One region of the Vibrio ziniensis genome, then DNA from elsewhere that is predicted to be linked to it. Evidence: predicted binding sites of a transcription regulator. Region 1 holds the regulator's gene; each other region holds the start of a gene.
What was found. Region 1 encodes CRP, which controls carbon source genes, mostly activating them, when cyclic AMP is high. Its sites were predicted from a motif close to TGTGANNNNNNTCACA; they were not measured.
Positions count from the first base shown of each region.

Region 2: the regulator CRP is predicted to act here: its motif matches at 2,879-2,894, upstream of mlc (sugar metabolism global transcriptional regulator Mlc).
Region 3: the regulator CRP is predicted to act here: its motif matches at 2,295-2,310, upstream of recB (exodeoxyribonuclease V subunit beta).
Region 4: the regulator CRP is predicted to act here: its motif matches at 2,852-2,867, upstream of cdd (cytidine deaminase).

Region 1 covers NZ_CP049331.1:285,995-291,607, forward strand. Annotated here, with positions in the region: gene astD (succinylglutamate-semialdehyde dehydrogenase) at 1-395, shown strand, start outside; gene G5S32_RS01265 (DUF1338 domain-containing protein) at 531-1,325, shown strand; gene crp (cAMP-activated global transcriptional regulator CRP) at 1,531-2,163, opposite strand; gene G5S32_RS01275 (phosphoribulokinase) at 2,404-3,273, opposite strand; gene G5S32_RS01280 (YheU family protein) at 3,369-3,578, opposite strand; gene G5S32_RS01285 (hydrolase) at 3,685-4,665, opposite strand; gene G5S32_RS01290 (TIGR02444 family protein) at 4,786-5,256, opposite strand; gene G5S32_RS01295 (ABC transporter ATP-binding protein) at 5,253-5,613, opposite strand, start outside.
Region 2 covers NZ_CP049331.1:2,148,729-2,154,341, reverse strand. Annotated here, with positions in the region: gene G5S32_RS09795 (patatin-like phospholipase family protein) at 1-1,118, shown strand, start outside; gene pyk (pyruvate kinase) at 1,191-2,636, opposite strand; gene mlc (sugar metabolism global transcriptional regulator Mlc) at 2,970-4,187, shown strand; gene G5S32_RS09780 (chemotaxis protein CheV) at 4,273-5,214, shown strand; gene G5S32_RS09775 (error-prone DNA polymerase) at 5,282-5,613, opposite strand, start outside.
Region 3 covers NZ_CP049331.1:2,498,514-2,504,126, forward strand. Annotated here, with positions in the region: gene recB (exodeoxyribonuclease V subunit beta) at 1-2,184, opposite strand, end outside; gene recC (exodeoxyribonuclease V subunit gamma) at 2,534-5,613, opposite strand, start outside.
Region 4 covers NZ_CP049331.1:1,313,934-1,319,546, forward strand. Annotated here, with positions in the region: gene G5S32_RS06005 (bifunctional diguanylate cyclase/phosphodiesterase) at 1-1,790, shown strand, start outside; gene cdd (cytidine deaminase) at 1,860-2,747, opposite strand; gene G5S32_RS06015 (LrgB family protein) at 2,949-3,626, opposite strand; gene G5S32_RS06020 (CidA/LrgA family protein) at 3,626-3,991, opposite strand; gene sbcB (exodeoxyribonuclease I) at 4,039-5,463, opposite strand; gene G5S32_RS06030 (NAD(P)H-binding protein) at 5,606-5,613, opposite strand, start outside.

The DNA of each region.
Region 1 (5,613 bases):
CTTTTGTATCACCGGGCATCATTGATGTTACGCCAATCGCCCAACTACCTGACGAAGAATACTTCGGCCCATTACTGCAATTGGTGCGTTACGAAACACTAGAGCAAGCAGTAGAACTGGCGAACGATACTCGTTTTGGTCTGTCTGCTGGTCTTGTGACTACCGACGATGCCGAGTGGGAATACTTCGTAGACCACATTCGTGCAGGTATCGTTAACCGCAACCGTCAGCTAACAGGTGCGAGTGGCGATGCTCCATTTGGTGGCCCTGGGGCTTCAGGTAACCTACGTCCAAGCGCATTCTACGCAGCGGATTATTGTGCATACCCAATGGCGTCAATGGAAGGTTCTGCAACCGAGCTTCCTGCGACACTAAGCCCAGGTGTAGAGCTATAACAAAATTATTCAGGCTTCACGAAAGGTGAAGCCTGTTTACTAATAACGTCAGAATAAATAATCACTTAATAGTACTTGGCTTAAATAAGCTTTTTCCAATCCAATACGTCGTGTTCATGCAGCCAAGGAGGCACTATGACGCCAGAAGTTCTGTTTCAATCACTGTGGAATGACTACATTACTCGCCTTTGTCCTTCAGCCGATAAAGTTCATAGCTTGCTAGAAGAAGATGAAGCGCTAATCAATGACCATATTGCACTACGAACCTTCAATGTTGCGCCTCTTGGTCTAGAAACGTTAGCAAAGCCTTTCTTAGCTCTCGGCTATAAAGCGGTTGGTGACTATGTTTTTGAAAGCAAAAAGCTGGTCGCTAAACACTATGAGCATCCAGATCCGCTTCAGCCAAAAGTATTTATCAGTGAGCTGAAAGTAGAAGAGTGTTCACCACAGTTACAAGAGATTGTTGCCAAATTGGTTGCGAAGGTAGATGTAACAAAGCTCGAAGGCGATGCATTCCTTTACGGTGGTCGCTTATGGGATATTAGCTTTGCTGATTATCAAGTGCTAGCGCAAGAGAGTGAATACGCCTCTTGGTTAGCGGCTCATGGCTATGGTGCGAATCACTTCACGGTTAACGTTAATCAGCTCAAGGCATTTACTGAAGTGAAACAGGTGAATGATCATCTGCGCAATGCTGGCTTCACCATCAATGAGTCTGGCGGTGAAGTCAAAGGAACTCCTGAGGTTCTACTTGAGCAGTCTTCAACCATGGCAGATAAGGTATCCGTAACCTTCAGTGACAGCACTGAAACGGTTCCTGGTGGTTTCTACGAGTTTGCTAAGCGTTATCCAATGGCGAATGGAGAGCTTTATACAGGCTTTGTTGCGGCATCTGCAGATAAGATTTTTGAAAGTACCGATAGTAAATAGAACTGGATAATTTTCCTCCATTTCGAAAGGAGAAGAGTAATACCATTCTAGATAAAAATGATCAGATTGAGCATCGACGCCCATTCACTGATCAAGAAATTTTCCAGAATGGTATAGAGACCTGTGACTGAGAGACAGTAGAAAAAGGCAGAATAAAAAAGCCACCGCAAGGGTGGCTTTTGAATTTTTGTAATAGCGTTAACTATTAGCGAGTTCCGTAGACAACGATAGTCTTACCGTGAGCTGAAATTAGGTTCTGCTCTTCAAGCATCTTCAGAATTCGACCAACTGTCTCACGTGAACAGCCAACGATTTGGCCGATCTCTTGACGAGTAATCTTGATCTGCATACCGTCTGGGTGAGTCATTGCATCAGGTTGTTTCGCTAGGTTAAGTAGCGTCTGAGCAATACGGCCTGTTACGTCTAGGAACGCAAGGTCACCAACTTTCTGGCTTGTTACTTGTAGACGGCGAGCCATCTGACCTGAAAGACGCATCAAAATATCTGGGTTTACTTGGATAAGCTGACGGAATTTCTTAAATGAAATTTCCGCAACTTCACATGGAGACTTAGCACGAACCCATGCTGTACGCTCTTGACCTTCTTCAAACAAGCCAAGTTCACCGATGAAATCACCTTGGTTTAGGTAAGAAAGGATCATTTCCTTTCCTTCTTCATCTTTAATCAGTACCGCAACAGAACCTTTAACAATGTAGTACAAAGTTTCTGCTTTCTCGCCCGCATGAATTAGCGTGCTTTTTGAAGGGTACTTATGAATGTGACAATGTGAAAGAAACCACTCTAATGTTGGGTCGGTTTGAGGTTTACCTAGAACCATAATATCTCACTTCCTCTGCAGGGTACGCTTGCTGCTATCCATATTTAGCAAAGCTTAAAATAGGATTACTAGAATAAGAGGACTTTATGGTCGCTGCAAGCTATCTTATGTTTCGGTTAAGAATAGTATCCTTTTTCGGCAACTTTTTCTTGATTTTAATCGTGTCACTGCCGCGATTTTGTACGCAAAAATGTGCACATGGTCACGGTATCGAAACTAAACTCTAAAACAGTGTTTCGATTAGCCAATTTTCCCTGTCTCAATGAGTTGTTGTAGGATTGGTCTTACTATTAATTCCATAGCAAAACTCATTTTTCCACCTGGCACAACAATGGTATTGTGACGAGACATAAATGATCCATCTATCATTGCCAGTAAATATGGGAAATCGACATTTTTAATGCCTCGTAGGCGAATGACTACAAAACTTTCGTCCAGACTAGGGATACCTTTGGCATTAAGTGGGTTAGAGGTATCAACAGTGGGGACTCGCTGGAAGTTGATGTGGGTGCGTGAAAACTGCGGCGTAATGTAGTTCAAATAGTCGTCCATTGAACGAACGATGGAATCCATGACCGCTTCGCGAGAATGACCTCTGTCGCGTGTATCTCGAACGTATTTCTGAATCCACTCAAGGTTGACAATGGGCACCATGCCTATCAAGAAATCGACGTGCTGAGCTACATTGACTTCGCCGTCTACCACGCCACCGTGTAGACCTTCATAGAACAGTACATCGGTATTGGTTGGCAGGTCTTGCCAAGGCGTAAACGTACCGGGCATTTGATTATAGGGAACCGCTTCATCGAAGGTATGCAAGTAGCGTCGAATTTGACCTGTTCCGGCTTTACCGTATTGGCGGAAAAATTCGCTTAAAGTAGCAAAATCGTTCGCTTCTGGGCCGAAATAACTAATATGGCGACCCTGTTCACGGGCTTTACGAATTTCAATGTCCATTTCAGGGCGAGTGAAGCGGTGAAAGCTATCACCTTCAACCCAAGCGGGTTTGACACTCATCATATTGAACATTTTGCGGAATGCTTCTGACGTTGTAGTAGTGCCTGCACCTGATGAACCAGTTACGGCAATAATTGGGTGTTTTGCTGACATGACTAACCTTGTCCATAAATCCTAAGATAAGGCGCTGAAACATTGTCATCGCCCAAGCTGCAGCCACTATACCATGGAATTTCAGTTGTCACTGATTATCGATTAGTAACTTTGATATCAACACTTTCGTGTAACTCTGAATAAACGATAACCGCTTCACCACTCCTTAATAGGGCTTTTATTTGGTCTACTTTGTGCTTCAAAGAGATCTCAACTTCGCCGTAATCAGTCCCTTCTCTGAGCACAAACTCGCTGATGAGATTGTCTAACGTTTCGGGTGCAATTTCTTGCCAAGGTACGATCATAATTTACTCGTAAATCTAAATTGTATTGTTGCTGACTATAAAGAGTACGTTAGCTTATTACTTATTTACAGGTCTGCTATAACGCTTTATTGATCATGATGAAGGGTCATACTTCAATATCTTTTAAGCTTGCATAGTAAGCAGGTAATGCTTTTTCTAACCAAAATTCTGGTTTTAAAATACTTCCGGACACGAAACCGACGTGCCCACCTTGCTCAAATAAACGATAGTCGATGTTGTCAGGCAGGATAAATTTGGGAATCACAGCATCGTTCATAAATGGGTCATCTTTGGCATGAATGATCTGAGTCGGGACTTTGATTTGCTGTAGCTTATTGATGCCAGAGCACTTCTCATAATAGTCTTGTGAGTCCTTAAATCCATGCAGTGGTGCAGTAATTAAATCGTCGAAGTCGCTCAGGTGAGTGACACGTTTAATGCTTTGATAGGAAAGCCCTAATTCACCTTTGAGCAGATGGTGCTTTTTCATTGCGCTGTTTTTTAGTGAAGAGACCAGATAGCGGCGATAAACTTTGGAAAATCCGTGCTCAATGCGCTGAGCGCAAGCGGCTAAATCCAAAGGCGCAGAGACTACTGTCGCAGCAGTAACTATAGGGTCTTGGTTATAATCAGCCAAATAGTTGACTAACATATTACCGCCTAATGAAATACCTGTTGCGATAATGGTGCGATTTGGGAAATGTTCTCTCAGATATTCCAGAACAAAGCGAGCATCTTCTACTTCACCTGAATGGTATGCACGAGCCAGATTATTAGGCTTACCGCTACAGCCGCGAAAGTGCATCATGACCGATAACCAGCCATCTTGGGCGAACGCCTGCATTAATCCATTAGCATAAGGACTGTAAAAACATCCTTCCAGGCCATGAAATAAAATGAAGATAGGCTTTTTAGATGCACTTTCGTTATGCGCGTCTTCGCTCCATGCAAGATCGAGAAAATCACCGTCTGGCGTATCTAATGTTTGCCAAATAGGTTCGAATAACGCTTTCTTACGAATAAAGCGTGGAACTAATGTTTGTAGATGCGGGTTCTTCAAGCCTGTAGCGGCAACAAATTGGGTCATTGTCCAACCATCAAATGGATATAGTTATCTTTGCTTATCTAATTCTGCAGCGTGGGCTACTGCAACTTCAAGTGGTCTTGTTTATATTGAGTATATACGCAATTAAACAAGCGGGAATGTTCAGCGCTTTGGAGCGGGTTTGGCGAACTGCTGGGCAAGGTTTTCTGCGCCAAGTTGTCGACAGTAACGCTGTGTCAGAGGGGCATCTTCATTATTAATCAAGGTAAGACTATTAATGCAATCCACTAAATCTGACTGCTGCTGTTTTTCTAACTGGAGTTCAAACTGCAGTGCTTCACGATACAAGGTATCAGGCAGTGTTTTTTTTAGTTTGCGGCGCAATTCTCTGTAGCTATGCAGCAGTGTTTCTGAGCGACTGATACATTCGCTCACTGTTTGCCAATCTTGCTCAAAAAAGGCAACTTGCTGCTCATCAAGCCATTTGAGCAGCAGAAGCAAATTTACATTGCCGTTGAAATGGTTTTGCAGGTGTAAGCACGCCTCTTTAACTTCTCGAACGCTGTAGTACTGCAAACTGAATTGCCATAGTCGCTCCAACGTAAGTGAAATTCTGACGTGCTCTTGGCTCATTGACTGTTGAACTCCTGTTCCATTTCTTCCAGCGTCTCTTGCTCGCTCATCCAGTCCATCTCGATCTCTTCGAGTTCGCTCTTGGCTTGGGCTTGGATTGCGAGAACTTGGTTAAGTTTAGCTTTGTTTTCTGCATCATACAGTGAGGACTCCGATAATTGTTGTTCAGAGTCTGCGATAATTTCGTTCAACTTATCCATTTTCGCTTCGAGTTGTGTCAGCTTTTTGCGAATTGGTGCAGTAAGCTTACGCAGTTCCGCTTCACGGCGTTTTTGATCTTTCTTCGCAGCAGCACTGTTAGCGTTGTCTTTGGGCGCAACTTGAGCTTGTTGCTCTTTGCGTTCTGCTTTTTGTTGC
Region 2 (5,613 bases), 1.3 Mb from region 1:
TCGGCGGTAAAAATGCTCTGGTTGCTCAAGGTGGTGGTCAAAGAGGGATATTTACTGCTGGTGTATTAGATGCGTTCAATCTCGCTAATTTTGACCCTTTCGATGAGTTTTATGGCACTTCTGCAGGTGCTTTGAACATTAATGCTTATCTTTGCCGTCAGCATGGGCTTGGTAAAGCTTTCATCACAGAGTTAACGACGACTCCCGAATTTTTTCACCTATTCAGCTATATCCGTAGCAAGCAATATATGGATCTTGATTGGGCGTTGGATAAAATCTGCGATTACCCTTTCCAAATGGACGTTGACATGGGGCGCCGAGTATTAGGTGCACGTAAAGCCTATGCAGCCGTGACATCCTCATTGACACTCAGTGATGAGTACTTTCCGATGCTCGGGAACAATTGGAAAGATGTCATGCGTGCTACATGCGCAATTCCTCGTTTGTATCCAAAAGAAGTTAAGTTGAACAATAAGCTATATGTTGATGGGGGGGTATCCGCATCCATTCCCGTACAAGAAGCTTGGCGTCGCGAAGCACGTTTTATTACGGTGATCAGAACAGAAGAGGTTGATGCAGAAATCGACTTGTTAACCCCTGCAGAGAAAGCCAAACAAGAAGAAATTAAATGGTTTAGAGATTCATTCAATAGTATTCAAACTCAGTGGCAGAATCGTTTAGATCAATGGAAACAAGACTGGAACCGTTTTTTACAACAACAGATTGCTCGTTCAAAGGAGCTAAAAAGCGAGAATAAACATTTACAAACACTTAATGGTGGTCGTTGGCTTTTCGGCGCGGATGATATTTATCGTTTGAGTCATTTGCTTGGCGACAAATTTGATTCAGGGTTGGCGGATATGCTGATGGTGCATTATCAAACGTACTCTTTAACCAGAGAGTTTTTGAATACTCCGCCAGATGATGTCTTTATTGTACAAATTGCACCGAGTAGCCCACTGAAATCCACTTCGTTGATGAGTAATAAGGAAGAATTATTACATGACTATGAGTTGGGTGTAGAAGCAGGGAATCGCTTTATCAATCTCTTCTTACAGGCCGAAGAGATCAAAGCGCAGCGCATCATTCGTGCCGATTTTAGTTCACTCGATTTTTAATCTGTTACCTGCCGTTGAATAACTCACTCTGATGATGGTGTTCAAAGTGAGTTATTCTTCAATCAGCTTGAATTAGAGTACTGGCAAGATACGCATACAGTTGGTTGAACCTTCAACTTCCATTATGTCGCCTTGAGTTATGATGACTAAGTCGCCAAACTCTAGCAGCTTTTTCTCTCTAAGAGATTCCAAAGCAGCTTGAGCCGCATTAAAACCTTCTTCTTGCTTACTGTCGAAATAGTAAGGTGTAACACCTCTGTATAGAGCACAACGGTTTAATGCTCGTTCATTGCGTGACATAGCAAAGATAGGCAGCACAGAGTTCAAACGTGAAGTCATCAACGCCGTACGTCCTGATTCTGTTAGCGTGACCATCGCTTTTACTCCTTCTAAATGGTTCGCCGCATAAATCGTAGACATAGCAATAGTTTCTTCCGAGGTAGCGAATGAACGGTCTATACGATAGTTTTGCTGGTTAGATTCAATGGTTTTTTCCGCGCCAATGCAGACTTCCGCCATGGCCTTCACTGTTTCAACTGGGTATTTACCTGCGGCTGTTTCTCCTGAAAGCATCACCGCATCTGTCCCATCCAACACAGCGTTTGCAACGTCCATTACTTCTGCTCGAGTAGGCATTGGATTTGTAATCATCGATTCCATCATTTGTGTTGCGGTGATGACGACTCTGTTGAGAGCCTTTGCTCGATAGATCAGTTTCTTTTGTACCCCAACGAGTTCAGGATCACCGATCTCTACGCCAAGATCTCCGCGAGCAACCATGATGACGTCAGATGCCATGATGATATCGTCAATGTTTTCATCGCATGAGACGGTTTCTGCTCGTTCCACTTTAGCGACCAAACGTGCTTCTAATCCAGCATCTCGGGCCAAGCGGCGGGCATAATTCATATCTTCACCGTTGCGGGGGAAGGAGACTGCAAGGTAGTCTACTTTTATCTCAGCGGCGAGAAGGATATCGCGCTTATCTTTTTCTGTTAGCGCATCGGCGGATAATCCTCCCCCCTTTTTATTGATACCTTTGTTGTTGGATAGCGCTCCGCCGATGAGCACGGAGGTGTATATTTTGTCATTTTCCACCGACAAGACTTGCAGTTGTACTCGACCGTCATCAAGCAGAAGAATGTCATCTCTTTTTACATCTTTTGGCAGGGCTTTATAGTCGATACCGACAGAGTCTTGATCTCCTAAGCCAGGTGCGAGCTCGGCATCAAGGATGAATCGGTCACCTTCGTTTAGTTGAATTGGACCATTTTTAAACGTAGACACCCGAATTTTGGGGCCTTGTAAGTCTCCCAATATCGCGACGTGTTTATCGAGTTTTGCCGCAATTTCACGCACTTTTTGCGCTCTCAATTTATGGTCTTCTGCAGAGCCATGTGAGAAGTTCATTCTTACAACGTTTGCCCCTGACTTTATGATTTGTTCTAGTACGTTTTCTTTGTCTGTGGATGGACCGAGTGTAGTGACAATTTTTGTACGTCTTTGGCCTGAACTCATGGTGATCTCCTACAGTGAAGGGCAGATTAACTATCGAGGTCTTTTAAGTATAAACAGCACTCAATAGTACTCGAGATAATCGTTATAAAATTGTTGCATAAGTCTGATAGTTTTGTAGGAATTTGGCTGTGATGCACAATCCAGTTACTTTATTTTTTATTTTGAAAATTTCTTTTATCTATTCATATCTAGGCAATGCAATTCTAACAATTTGACTGAATACACAAAGTTCCGAGTATATACGTGACGTTGGTCACGGGTATTTACCAAAGCCCTTCACAATTAGTTCGCAAAGTAAAAAAATTGGCAGGTTGTTGTTTTCTGGAGCGTACCATGTACATGGCTCAACCAGGCCATATTGACCATATCAAACAGGTCAATGCTGGTCGTGTATATAAATTGATTGACCAAAAAGGTCCTATTTCTCGTATCGATTTATCGAAAGAGAGCGAACTCGCACCTGCAAGTATTACTAAAATTACTCGCGAGCTTATTGATGCGCACCTAATTCATGAAACAACGGTTCAAGAAGCTATTAGCCGTGGTCGTCCTGCTGTTGGTTTGCAAACGAACAATGAAGGTTGGCAATTCCTCTCGATGCGTCTTGGGCGAGGGTATTTAACCATAGCTCTTCATGAACTTGGTGGCGAAGTTCTTATCGACACTAAGATTGAAATTCATGAAATCGATCAAGACGATGTTCTTCAAAGACTCCTATTTGAAATCGAAGAGTTCTTCCAGACGTATTCGGATCAGCTTGATCGTGTGACGAGCATTGCGATTACTTTGCCAGGTTTAGTGAACTCTGAAAAAGGCATCGTTTTGCAGATGCCTCACTACAATGTGAAAAATCTCGCATTAGGGCCTGAAATTTACAAAGCGACAGGGTTGCCTGTATTTATTGCGAACGATACCCGTGCATGGGCATTGGCAGAAAAATTGTTTGGTCATTCACAAGATGTTGATAATTCAATTTTAATATCCATTCACCATGGCCTGGGCGCTGGTATTATTCTTGACGGTCGTGTGCTGCAAGGTCGTAACGGAAACATTGGTGAACTTGGACATATTCAGATTGATCGCCATGGTAAGCGTTGCAATTGTGGCAATATTGGCTGTCTTGAAACTGTTGCCAGTTCTCAAGCGATTCGTGAGCAAGTCGCTGAGCGTATCGCAAATGGTGAAGTTTCAAGTTTAAGTGAAATGTCAGAAATCACTCTTGAGGATATTTGTTCCGCTGCGGCTGAGGGGGATCCTTTAGCTGTGGAAGTCATTGAGCAGCTTGGTACGTATTTAGGTTCCGCGATTGCCATCGTGATCAACTTATTCAATCCAGAAAAGATTCTTATTGGTGGTGTTATCAACCAAGCGAAAAACGTTCTGTATCCTGCCATTCAGCATTGTATTGAAGAGCAAAGCTTACCTGTTTACCATCAAGATTTGAAACTTGTCGAATCTCGTTTTTATAAGCAGGCAACCATGCCTGGTGCAGCGCTTGTGAAGCAAGCTTTGTATGATGGTTTGTTGTTGATGAAGGTGGTAGAAGGATAATTTATAATTACCTTCAGTACTATCATTTACATTTATCCTTTGTAGCTATACTGTTATTGGGTTTTAGTAGTTTGCGGAATTTTTTATGTCAGGTGTTTTAAATTCGGTCGATCAACGTACTAACTTAGTTGGCGAGAACCGACTTGAGTTATTGCTTTTTAGCTTAAACAGTCGTCAGCTGTTTGCTATTAACGTATTTAAAGTTAGAGAAGTCATAAAAGTACCGACTTTAACTAAAATGCCGGGCTCCCATCGCAATATCACGGGCGTTGCGACACTTCGCGGAGTACCTGTGCCTATCATCGACTTGCGTCAAGCGATCGGCTTTCCACCTTCCCGATTAGAAAAACCTGAGCAGAACCTGATTATTACGGAGTACAACCGTACCACTCAGGGATTCCTAGTTGGTCAAGTACGTAATATTGTAAATACCGCATGGACTGAAATTGAGCCGCCACCAAAATCGGCAGGTCGTTCAAACTACCTGACAGCTATTACTCAAATTAAAGATCAAAACCAAACTAATATCGTTGAGATTATTGACGTTGAGAAGGTTCTTGCAGAGATTATTGATTACGATGTGTCTATTTCTGAAGAGCTACTTGATCACGATATTTTGGGTGAAATGGCGGGGCGTAATGTGTTGATTGTCGATGACTCTTCAACAGCAAGAAACCAGATTAAAGATACGCTTTCACAACTTGGTTTGAATATCATTGAATGTCGAGATGGCCTTGAAGCATTGAATTTATTGAAATCTTGGTGTGATGCAGGTAAAAACATTAACGATGAACTTCTAATGATGATCACTGATGCAGAAATGCCAGAAATGGACGGTTACCGTCTAACTCATGAAGTTCGTAACGATCCTCGCATGAAAGATTTGTTTATTACGTTAAATACTTCTTTGAGTGGTAGCTTTAACGAAGCTATGGTGCAGAAGGTGGGTTGTAACCGATTCATCTCTAAGTTCCAGCCAGACTTGCTAGTACAAGTGGCTCAGGAAAGGTTAAGAGAAGTATTATAAGAATAGAAAAGCGCTGAACAGTCAGCGCTTTTTTGTCTCTGTCTGATGGCGAATTGTAGAAGCCCGTTTAATGAAAATCACGAGAGCGGCTTTGGAGTTGCGTTAAATGTTCGGTGATATCAATCAGCTTTCCTGCGATGACATGCACCACATTCTCTTCTTTCTCGACAATACCTTTCACCATAAGCACTTTTGCACTGATATAAGCGCCTTTCTGCGCTCGGGCTGTCGCTTGCCAAACTACAGTATTAATATTCCCGGTATCATCTTCTAAAGTGAAAAACGTAACTCCAGCCGCTGTACCCGGAGCTTGGCGTCCGGTAACGACACCAACGACGGTAACGAGCGACTTATGAGGAAGATTAATCAGGTCTTTTTGGCGAGTGAATTTCCCCAATA
Region 3 (5,613 bases), 990 kb from region 1:
AATTGTCTGAGCGAGCCAACGCAGCAAACCGTGGTCACTGTCGATATCTTGAGTCGCTTGTTGCAACAATTCACTGATGTGCATGAAATCGGTAAGATTTCGTTCGCCATCCACCTCTTCCAACCAGCGTTCGGCAATATGACGAAGGCTTAAAACCGAGCGCAGCATTGGCAGCACACCCCGTTCAACCCAAAGCCGGCGATACTGTTTAAATTGGTTAACAGCGTTTTCCCACTCGTTTTCATCGTTATTGAGTGCATCAAGTTGTTTGGAGTTCAGAGCAAACAGCGGAGAAGCTAATGCTGCACGTAATGCTCTGTCATTTTCTGGTGTCAGCACCGCTTGTAGCAAACGTTGAATATCTTGAGCAATCGAGCTGGTAAATACACTGTCACGGTTAGACAAATACACACTGGCAATACCTTGTTTAGCCAAGGCTTCTTTAATCATTCGACCTTCGTTACCCGTTCTCACCAGTACCGCAATGTCACCCGCCTGAATGCTTTTACCGTTACTACTACTTTTACCGTTACTACTACTTTTACCGTTAACAAACAGCGCCTTATTTTGCTGTGCCGCAGTCAAAATGGTCTGTATTTGGCTTGCTGTTGCCTGCGCCATCACTTCTAAATAGTTGCCTTTGGTTACTGGAGAACCATCCGCTTCTTGTAGCCAATAGGTCAACGCAGGTTGCTTCTCTCCATTCAGTAGCCACTCTTTTTTTGCCGCAAAAGGGTTGGCATCGACAGGCAAAAAAGGAATATCGCTGTCGTAAATAAACGGACTATCTGGCAACTCAAACACTTGGTTCACGGCTGCCACCATATCCGAGCTTGAGCGCCAGTTGGTGCCTAATGTGTAGTGCGCTGCCACCTGATTGCGCGCTTTGATATAGGTAAAAATATCTGCGCCACGGAATGCGTATATTGCCTGCTTAGGGTCACCAATCATAAACAGACCACATTCAGGTGTGTTCAGATAGATACGGCTAAAAATGCTGTATTGCAGCGGATCGGTATCTTGGAATTCATCGATCATCGCAACCGGGTAAAGATGACGAATGCGTTCAGCCAACAAACCTTGCTCATCACCATCAATAGAGGCAGAAAGCTGGCTTAAAAGATCATCAAACGACAACCACTGTTTACTTGCTTTAGCTTTTGCCAGCATGGCTCGACAGTGATGGATAGCGTGTGCTGTTAAAGGCGCTTCAATCGTGATTGGCTGTGCTTTGAACTGCTCGATGACGTTAAAAACTTCAAGTAGTGGCGGATTACCCTTCTTAGATTTTTCCAATAGTTGGCTTTGAGCAAAGTCAGATAGTGCTTCAGGCACCAGCAAATCATGCGTTGCCGAACTCGCCCACTGAGTCAGGCTTTCAATCCTTTTTAGCAAGGCATTTTGCGAGTTTTTATGCAGATCGGAGCCTGTAATGCTCGGTTCTATTTCTTCCAATGCACTCAGCCATTGCTGCTTAATGGCGTCAATTTTAGCCAAATTTTGCTGGTGTAAACCGGCAAGGTCACCGTCCATCATCGGCGTGGTCAGAGACAAGGGTATACCCGTTAAATAACCACCAATTTTTCCTAGCAGTGCCGCTGGCGATGACCATAAACGACGGACTTCAGCGGCTAAATTGAGTGGTAGAGGGTAAAACTGACGACGCCAGTAATCTGCGACTACCTGCGCTTTGAGATGACTTTCATCGGTGACAAACTCATTACTAAAACGGCTGCCAGATTCAAACGCGTTCTGTGTCAGCATGCGTTGGCAAAAGCCGTGAATGGTATACACCGCCGCTTCATCCATCTGACGTTCTGCATCGAGCAGCAGTTTTGCCGCCTGAGCGTGATCACTGAAATCATTAAGCAGAGGTTCAATCACAGGATCGTTGCTGTGACCTCTTGAAAAGGCTAATCGTGCATCATGAATACGAGCACGGATACGATCACGCAACTCAGCGGTTGCCGCTTCGGTAAAGGTTACAACCAAGATTTGATCGACGGTTAGAGGTACTTGATGGCGATTTTGCTCATTTCCATGACCTAACAACAGACGCAAATAAAGACCAGCAATAGTAAATGTTTTACCTGTACCGGCAGAAGCTTCTATCAAACGCGCACCATGCAAAGGAAACGTCATCGCTTCGAGTGGCGTTGCTACGATATTGGAAGGAACATTCATTCTTTTATTGTGCCTTTTGTTAAAACCAAAAAGTTATGTCACTGAATTTATGTGATCTTGTTTGAGTATTTATATGTTGGTGCATGCAAATAAAAACAATCCATTGGTTATGCGAGGCTTCTCACAGAACGCACCAATATGGAACATTACACTGCACCCACTTAATGCAAACATAGTTTAAAAAATAATCACTTATAGGTTATCTAAACTGCTTGTTTTACTAAAGCTACCCGTTATCAAAACGCTGCCTGCATTAACACCGAATAATGGTCCCTCTGACCTGTGGCCGTACAGCGAACGCCCTACACCAATAATGATTTTCTGGCGGCCACTTATTTCTGTACCTCTGTTACTCATCTTTACTACCCACTCTATTAGCTTCGAATACTGCATCAGCACTATCTATTACATCAGTACTATCCATTAACTGTAGCCTTGGCGTTTGTAGTACTAAGCAAGAGAGTAATTTTGCCTGTTGAGCGAGTTCGTCATTCCAAGATGACCAAATTCGAGCGATGTACGCATTGTTCCCTTCACCAGAAGTGGCAAATCCGTCGTTAAAACACTCAGCCATTTTTTTCAAAGATTTCTCATCATCTTCAACCCATTTTCCGCGGCTAAACCCAGCTTCAATACAAGCTAGCGCTGTTTTCGGGAAATAAGCGATCGGGGATGTCATTCCTTGATAGAAAAGACGAATCAGTTCGTCCAACAGCTCTTTAGCAAGCTCTCGGCTTTCTACTGGTGGCAAGATTTGATGAAGCACACCATCTTTACGGTCATAGCCCACCAGATGAGTTTTGCTGACAAAGCCCATCGCAGCGTGACACAGATGATCTATCCATGCTGACAACAAATCTTGCGAGCGAATTGAACCACTGCGATAACGCACTAGCCCTGATTGGAAGCGTTTGGTTAACCAACCATTTAACTGAACAGGTTTAGACTCTCCAAGCACATGGCTGGTGATGTTCACTTCACAATCTTCTAGCGGTGATTGGCAGAGAAAGTGAATTTTCTCTAGCACTTCTTCAGTTTGAACTCGGTTCACTTCAAACTCTAATTCACCAAAAGCGCCAACAGGCAGTTTGCCCTGAGCTCGTTGCTGCTGGATGAAGTGATGTAATGTAGCTTCTCTATCACTTGTCGCATCTACGCTAAGTAACAGATCAAGCAAATTATCACGCAGTTGATAGCTATTCAGACCATCCAGTGCGAACGGCTCATCATCTTCCATCACCGCTAAAGGCGGTTCGAAAACCACTTTTAAGCGACGATTGAAAAAGTACTGAACTGGCAATCGCCAAAAACGCTGTAGCTCAACCAAATCCAGATCTAACGGATAAGTCGCATCCAGTAAGTAATCATCCAATGGCAGATTGAATTCGCCAGCTGGAGTACCCTGACGCTGCGCCACAGGCAGCCACTCTTTTGCGTAGCTTCCTGCTTCACTTAAAAATGTTTGTGGACTGAATGGCACCAAAGTGTGAACAGTGGAAATCTTATCCACCAACTTTTTGCCTGAGTCATCACTTGGCAGAGATTCATCGCCAGATAAACAGTAGTTCTGCTGACAATATTCGAGTAATTCACTCACCAACACCGATGGAACACGCTCAGTATTGTCTTGAATGGAACGTCCAACGTAGCTGATATATAGTTTTTGCTGCGCAGAGAGCATCGCTTCCAAGAACAGGTATCTATCATCATCACGGCGTGAACGATCGCCTCTTCGAGTTCGACCATTCATTAAATCAAAGCCTTCCGGCGGCATAGAACGAGGGTAAACGCCATCATTCATTCCTAACAAACAGACCGCTTTGAATGGGATAGAACGCATTGGCATCAAAGTACAGAAGTTCACTTGCCCGGCTAAAAAGCGCTGACTAACTCGTGTACCCGACAGCTTGTTATTGAGGTATTCGCTGATGATCGCTGGCGCGATATCTTCGCAATAACCTGCATCAACCAGCTGCTCTTTTAATGAAACTAGCGTATCGCGAATGGATTTCAGCGCCATTTCACCATCCAGATCGACAGCGAAGAAATCATCAAGCAAGTTGTTCAATACTTCCCGCCAGTCATCTATCGACTGAGTTTGAGTCAGTAAGGTTCGGTAACGGCTCACGGTTTCAATAAAGCGCGCCAATTTGCCAGCAAGTTCAGCGCTCATGCCCTGAACTTCGTTATAAGGCGCATACACACTGTCGCCATGTTCAAACAGGCTGGTTGATGTCGGCATCGCGTAGCCAAGCAACATACGAGAAAGTCCAAACTGCCAGGTATTTTGATCTGTGTCTGGAAGATCAAATTCTTGAGCAGTAGTACTGTCCAATCCCCAGCGAATACCTGACTCTTCAACCCAACGTTTTACCAATTCAAATTCGCTTTCATCCAATGCAAAACGACTCATCATCGCTGGCGTTTCTAACAGCTCTAACAGCTCAGACGCCAAACAGCGAGAATGCGGCAAATTCACCAACTGGATGAAAGCATTTAAGATTGGACTCTCTTGATTGGCTGTTCGGTCTGAAATCGAGTACGGGATAAAACGTTCACCGGGCGCATTACCGAACACCGCCTGAATATAGGGGCTGTAGGCATTGATATCCGCCACCATCACAATCACATCTCGCGGCTTCAATGTCGGATCACGGTCAAACATGGCTAACAGTTCATCATGCAGCACTTCCACTTCTCGCATCGGGCTGTGGCAAGCATGAATAGTTAACGAGCCATCTTGACCGTGGATGGTCGGTTTATGAGTGCTGCTATCGAGGATGTGATCATCTTGATGCTCTTCAAGATGCAAAATGTCCGCTTGTAACTGTTGAAGTAAGGTTTCTCTAGCAATATCGATAAACAGCTCGTGCTCTTCATTATCATCTTGTGCCAGCAAATAGAGGTTATCTCTCCCCAATTTGCCCATTGATGCCAACAAGCTGTTACCTACCGCATTGCTGATATGCATTTCATCTTCGGCAACATTACTTTCAATGTCACCTTTGAGCGGTGATATTTCGCCCGTCACTGAGAGAGTTTGCCCACTTAATGCCAGTTGTTTACGACGCTGGTTTTCGATTCGAGCCAGATACTTACGGTCTCGAATATCTCCCCAGTAATGCTGACAAGGGTTAGTGAACATCAGATGCACATCAATGTGTTGGCCTAATGCTTTTAATGCGTCCATATAACGTGGAGGCAAAGAGGAAATGCCAAAGATAAACAGTCGTTTCGGCAATTTTTCAAGCGGTACATGCCCACTCGCTAGCGTTTCAATAAAACGCTGATATAAGTTGGCTCGGTGATAATGGGATTGCTGCTGTTGAATCACTGTGTAGTCGTAAAGTTGCTTCCACAAAATAGGTTGCCACGGGTGCTCGTCACCGATTTCCTCAACCGCGTTGCCATTCTCCCAAGCTTCAATCC
Region 4 (5,613 bases), 1.0 Mb from region 1:
TCGAACAAGATATTAAGTCATTGATATCTAGTTCAGATGTTGATTTGGAAGGCCACAAAGACGAGTTCGAACGCATTACTAAGTTGGTCCAATCTTTAGCTCATGCCTCTTCAAAGACGGAAGGGCAATTGAAGGATACTTTGCAAAAGTTTGAAGCGCTTTACCACAGCCAATCACTAGGCATGGTGCTAGTGGTTGAAAAAATGATTGTGGATGTAAACCAAATGCTTTTGGATCTGCTGGGCTATCAGCGTGAAGATTTGGTCGGAAATAACATTGAAATACTTTGCTCACATGAGGCAGGAGATCTGTGCAGCGCTGACCAACTGTACATTAACCTTGCGCAAGGATTACGTCAGTTTGAGGCTTGGTTGTCCAACAAAGAGGGTGACACTGTCTATTGCATAATTGAGGCAACTCAATTTGAGCAAGATGGAAGAATCTCGGTCATGCTCTCTATCAAAGATATCAGTGAACAGAAACAACAAGCAGTGCTGATTGATTCACTGACTCATAAAGATGCCTCGACCGGTTTACTTAATAGACCAACAGTTATTAACTTGTTTAAGAGTTATTTCCAACATTCCTCAGAAGGTGATGGGTTTTCTCTGCTCTATTTCAATGCCACGCGTTTAAAAGAAATTGACGAAATCTACGGCCACGTCGCTCACGATGATGTACTCAAACACTTTGCAGAGTGCTTACTGCGCAACTTTGGCGACCAAAGTGTAGGGCGGATTAGTGAGAACGAGTTCCTTGTTTGGGACGAAGAGAAGAACTACGTACATTTGGAAGAAATGGCAAATCGTGTGCTGGAAAAATATTCGTCAAAAATGCACGTTTCCGGGTTTGAGTTCGATATTGGTCTGAAATCCGCCTTGGTTCCGTCATCTTCACACTTCGATAGCTTTGAAAATTTCAGTTATGTAGGGCTTTATGCGCTGACCGAAATCAAAGCCGCGAGCAAAAAAGGCTTAGTGATTGTTGATGAAGAATTGAAGGTTCGCTCTAAAGAGTCGTTGTCGTTGAATCGTGACATCATGCTGGCTCTGAAAAATAACGAAATAGTGCCTTTCTATCAGCCAATAGTGAATGCGAGCAACGGTCAAGTTGTCGGCTTTGAAGCATTGGCAAGGTGGAAACACCCGTCTTTAGGTATGATTCCACCGGGTGTGTTTATTCCGTTGGCTGAGCAGCGACGTTTGATTGTGGAATTGGGAGAGTCCATTCTCGATCAGGCATGCCAGTTTATTAAAGAGATTCAGCAGAAAAGCACCTCGTCGTCTCAGAATCGATTAAGCATCCATGTGAACCTTTCCAGTCCGCATTTTAATCATAAGAGTTTGGTCGAAACCTTGACTAAAATGATTAAAAAATATCAGTTAACCCAAGGGCAGCTGGTGTTAGAACTGACAGAGAGTATTCTGTTGGGCAGTGAAGAAGAGATTATTGACCGTATGGATGTGATTAAATCTCTCGGTGTACAGCTTGCCTTGGATGATTTCGGCACAGGGTATTCATCATTCAGCTCTTTATGTAACTTCCCATTGGATATTATCAAACTCGATAAATCCTACATTGATGCTCTGGAAACCAACGATAAAGCCAAATCACTGGTTAGAAACATCATCCATATGTCTCAGGAGTTAGGAATGACCACTGTGGCAGAAGGTGTAGAAAATGCTTCACAGCTTCGTAAACTCAATGTTTGGAACGTGGATGAAGTGCAAGGCTACTACTTCTTTAAACCCATGGATAAAGAGAGTGCGTTGGAAAAATTTGCTCGATGAGATAACGAGTGAAGTTGATTAGACAAAAAAGCCAGACAACAGTCTGGCTTTCTACTTTCTACTTCTAGCTTAGAGCTCGATGTAACTCACTTCTAACTGTGGATTAAGCGATGCGAGCGTCGCTTTGGTATCAACCAAATGGCTAACACTACCTTTCTTTAGTTCCGCTAATGTGGCCGCTTCTATGTTGTCAAATGACTCACCAGCCATACGCATCTGAATCAAGGCAACTTGCAGCGGCGGAAGGCTAGGGTTGAACGCAGCATTTTCTGCATAAGCACCCAAGTAGCATTTGCCTGATTTTGATTTCAAAGCTACACCGCTTAGGTTTTCAGAATACGGTGCGTAACTGGTATTTAATGCTGAAATGGCAGATTGAACGAGTGGGTCTGAATTTTCGCAGCTATAACCGTGATCGTTTTTATGCATTAATACCGTCGTGATACCTAAGTCAGCAGGACCGAAAGATTCCGGCAAGTAGTATTGCAGTGAATTAGCGTCACGTTTTGGCAGCTGGATCATCAAGCTCTTTGAGGTCGTCAGCTCATTCATAAACTGTCGGCAGTGACCACATGGGCTGTAGTTAACCGTAATATCACTGATGCCTTCTTCACCTTTTATCCATGCATGGCTGATTGCAGCTTGTTCCGCGTGGATGGTTTGTCCCATTTGAACTTTAGAGAACTCCATATTTCCACCGAAGTAAATACGGCCTGACAACCCACGAGCTAGTGCACCAACATAGAATTTCGAAATAGGCACGTAAGCAAAAGCGGCAGCAAGAGGCAAGAGCGCAATACGAAGGTCTGCATCACTTATTTCCGAAACGGAGAGTAGCTGCTTGAATTGGTCAGGAGATAATGTCGCGTCAAAATCATCAGCGAGTACGATAGGCGCTAAAAACGCTGCCATCGGTTGTTGCATGTCTGCTAATGCCTGTTCAATACGGCCTTTCATAGATATTCCTAATTAATACATTGAGCTTTAGTGTAGGGGAATATGCTAGATTTACTGAGATCAAAATCTCATTAATGAATGTAACGCGTTTCACGTTTTCATAATTAGAGTGATATCACACATATTAAAAGGTGGAAAGTAATTTGGCTTAGAACAAAGGCTAAGTATTTTCTGAGCCAAATTATATTTCATGAGATTAGGTTAGCTCGCAAACCAAAGAACAAAAGCAAAAAGACTTGGTGCTAGGACGGAGGTAATCACGCCACATACTACTAATGCGAGTGAGCTAAAAGCGGCGTCTCTTTGATCCTTCTCAGCACAAGTTGCTGTGCCAAGTGCATGGGAAATATTACCCATTGTCAGCCCTCGAGCTATTGGGTGGGTAATATTAAGTAGGTTATAAATTGGGTAAGCCATGATAGCGCCAAACACGCCTACAAGTAGAACCATAATAGCAGCAATGGCTGGCTCACCACCTAAGTTACTCGCCACTTCCATAGCAATAGGTGTGGTAACTGATTTGCCCATTAATGCTGCAATCAAAGCAATATCGGTATGCATGGCAGCGGCAATTAATCCTGCAGTAAGCATAGACATCGCACTGCCCACGCCACAAGCTAGCATAATGATTTTCCAATTGGCTCGAATCTGAGGCAGTTGCTCGTACAATGGATACGCCAATGCAACCACGGCTGGCTGGAGTAAATAGTTCACCCACTGATTATCTAGAGCGTAAGTTTCATAAGGAACTTTAAGCAAAATCAGAGTTGGAATGATAATGCCGATGCTGATTAACAAAGGGTTTGCAAAAGGTGAGTTAAGCTTGCGTGCCGCCCAACGCGCAAAAAAGAATACAGCAATGGTGACTAACAACCACATCATTCACCCCCTTTCTTTAGTAAACGATCAAGAGAGAATGCGAGCACAACAAGCACAATGGTTGTCCCACCTATAGCGCTGGCCAAAATTGCCCAGATGTTATCCATCAACATATCTAAATGAACCATAAGTCCAACGCTGATTGGAATAAATAGCAGAACCATGTAGCGAATAAACAAGCTAGCACTTGGCTTAACCCAAGTGGAAGGTAATAGCCCGCTTGCCATGAGCCCGAAGAGGATCAACATGCCGATGATGCTACCCGGAATAGATATGTCCAACCAAGATTGAAGATTGTTCCCTGCCAGCAAACAGAGAAAAATCATTCCCATAGAAACAAGATATTTAAGTGCGGTTTGAGCCATGAAACGTTGTTGCCATTAATAAGTACATAAAACTAGGGCTGATAGTCCTAGGAAACGAGTTTTTCGACGTATTGATAAACGGATTTTAAAATAGCGATTTTCTTTTCGTCACTCTCATGCTCATGAACTAAGTTCTCTAAATTGAGCATGTAATCTTCAATGCGTGATTCATAAAAATCACGGCAATGATTAGCCCAGCGTCGCTGCTCTGTCTCATCCAAAGTCCAAGGATAATGACGAGCTCGATAACGAAACAGTAGCGGTTCGATGCGTTTATCCGCGAAAGTAATGTCCAGAGCACCTAAGTTTTCTGGTGGCGTGTTACGTATGATATCCATTGCAGCCTTGTCAGCTGGTGAGAAGAAACCATCGTACAGCTGAGTATCGACATCATTGCTTTGTTCATATTCACGATCGATTGAAAACAGTACCACCAGTTTTTCTCTGATTTCTGGATGCTGACGAATCAGCGCCAAATTAGCTAAACACTGCTCACGGTTAATACCAATTTTGTCGGCATTCTCGGCGGTGAGCGTCTTTGCAGGCGCGAGAATAGGGCATTTATTTAGATGCACTAGCTTCACTGGGACTGGGAGTTCATCAGGTGCCAGTTCATCATGTTTTGTATAAAGACGCGTGTGAAGCTCTTCGCTAGACAAATCAATCAAAGGTTGTGGATTCTTCGCTAAGTCCGCCACTATCACTGCATTTTGATTGGTGGGATGCCAAGCAATAGGCACGATCCAACTTGTATATTGGCACTCTCTGCCTAACATGCCAGAGACATGCATGAGAGGTGTCATGTTGACGATATCTACGAGTTCAGTGAGTTTGCGTTTGTGGCGCATGGTAAAGAAGTAATCAAACAACTTTGGTTGAGCTGCTTTTACCCTTTTTGCTAGTTCGATGGTAGCAATAACGTCTGCCATTGCATCGTGTGCATTTTCATGTTCTATGCCATTAGCTTTAGATAGATGTTCAAGTTTGAAGCTAGCAAATCCCTCTTCGTTCTCTGGCCACGCAATGCCTTCTGGACGAAGGGCATGACAAGCACGCATGATGTCCAGTAAGTCCCAACGTGAATTGTTGTTCTGCCAACTCCAAGAGTACGGATCGAAAAAGTTGCGATAGCAAGTATAACGGGTCACTTCGTCATCAAATCGAATGCTGTTGTAACCAAGGCTAGTGGTATTCGGTTGAGACAGTTCGTTGTGGATGCGCGCGATGAATTCGGGCTCAGATAACCCTTGTGCCATGGCTTTTTGCGGCGTAATACCTGTAATCAACGCGGCTTCCGGCGCTGGCAAATAATCGGAAGGTAATTGGCAGTAGATAACTAATGGTTCTCCGATAATATTGAAATCCATATCGGTGCGTACGCCAGCAAACTGACTAGGACGATCTTTCGCTGGGCTAGTGCCCCAAGTTTCGTAGTCAAAAAAGAAGTATGTTGGCAAGTGTTCCTGCTGCATTTGTGGTTACCAAATCGTTGAAAGATTTGTTGGTATTAGAACATCCCCTATACGACTAAGCAATCATCATGGCAGGTTGTAATTACATGTTCGGTCAGTAGAGTTGTTGCCTGGTTAATAATCGCTCAAATTTACACTTAAATCAGCGAT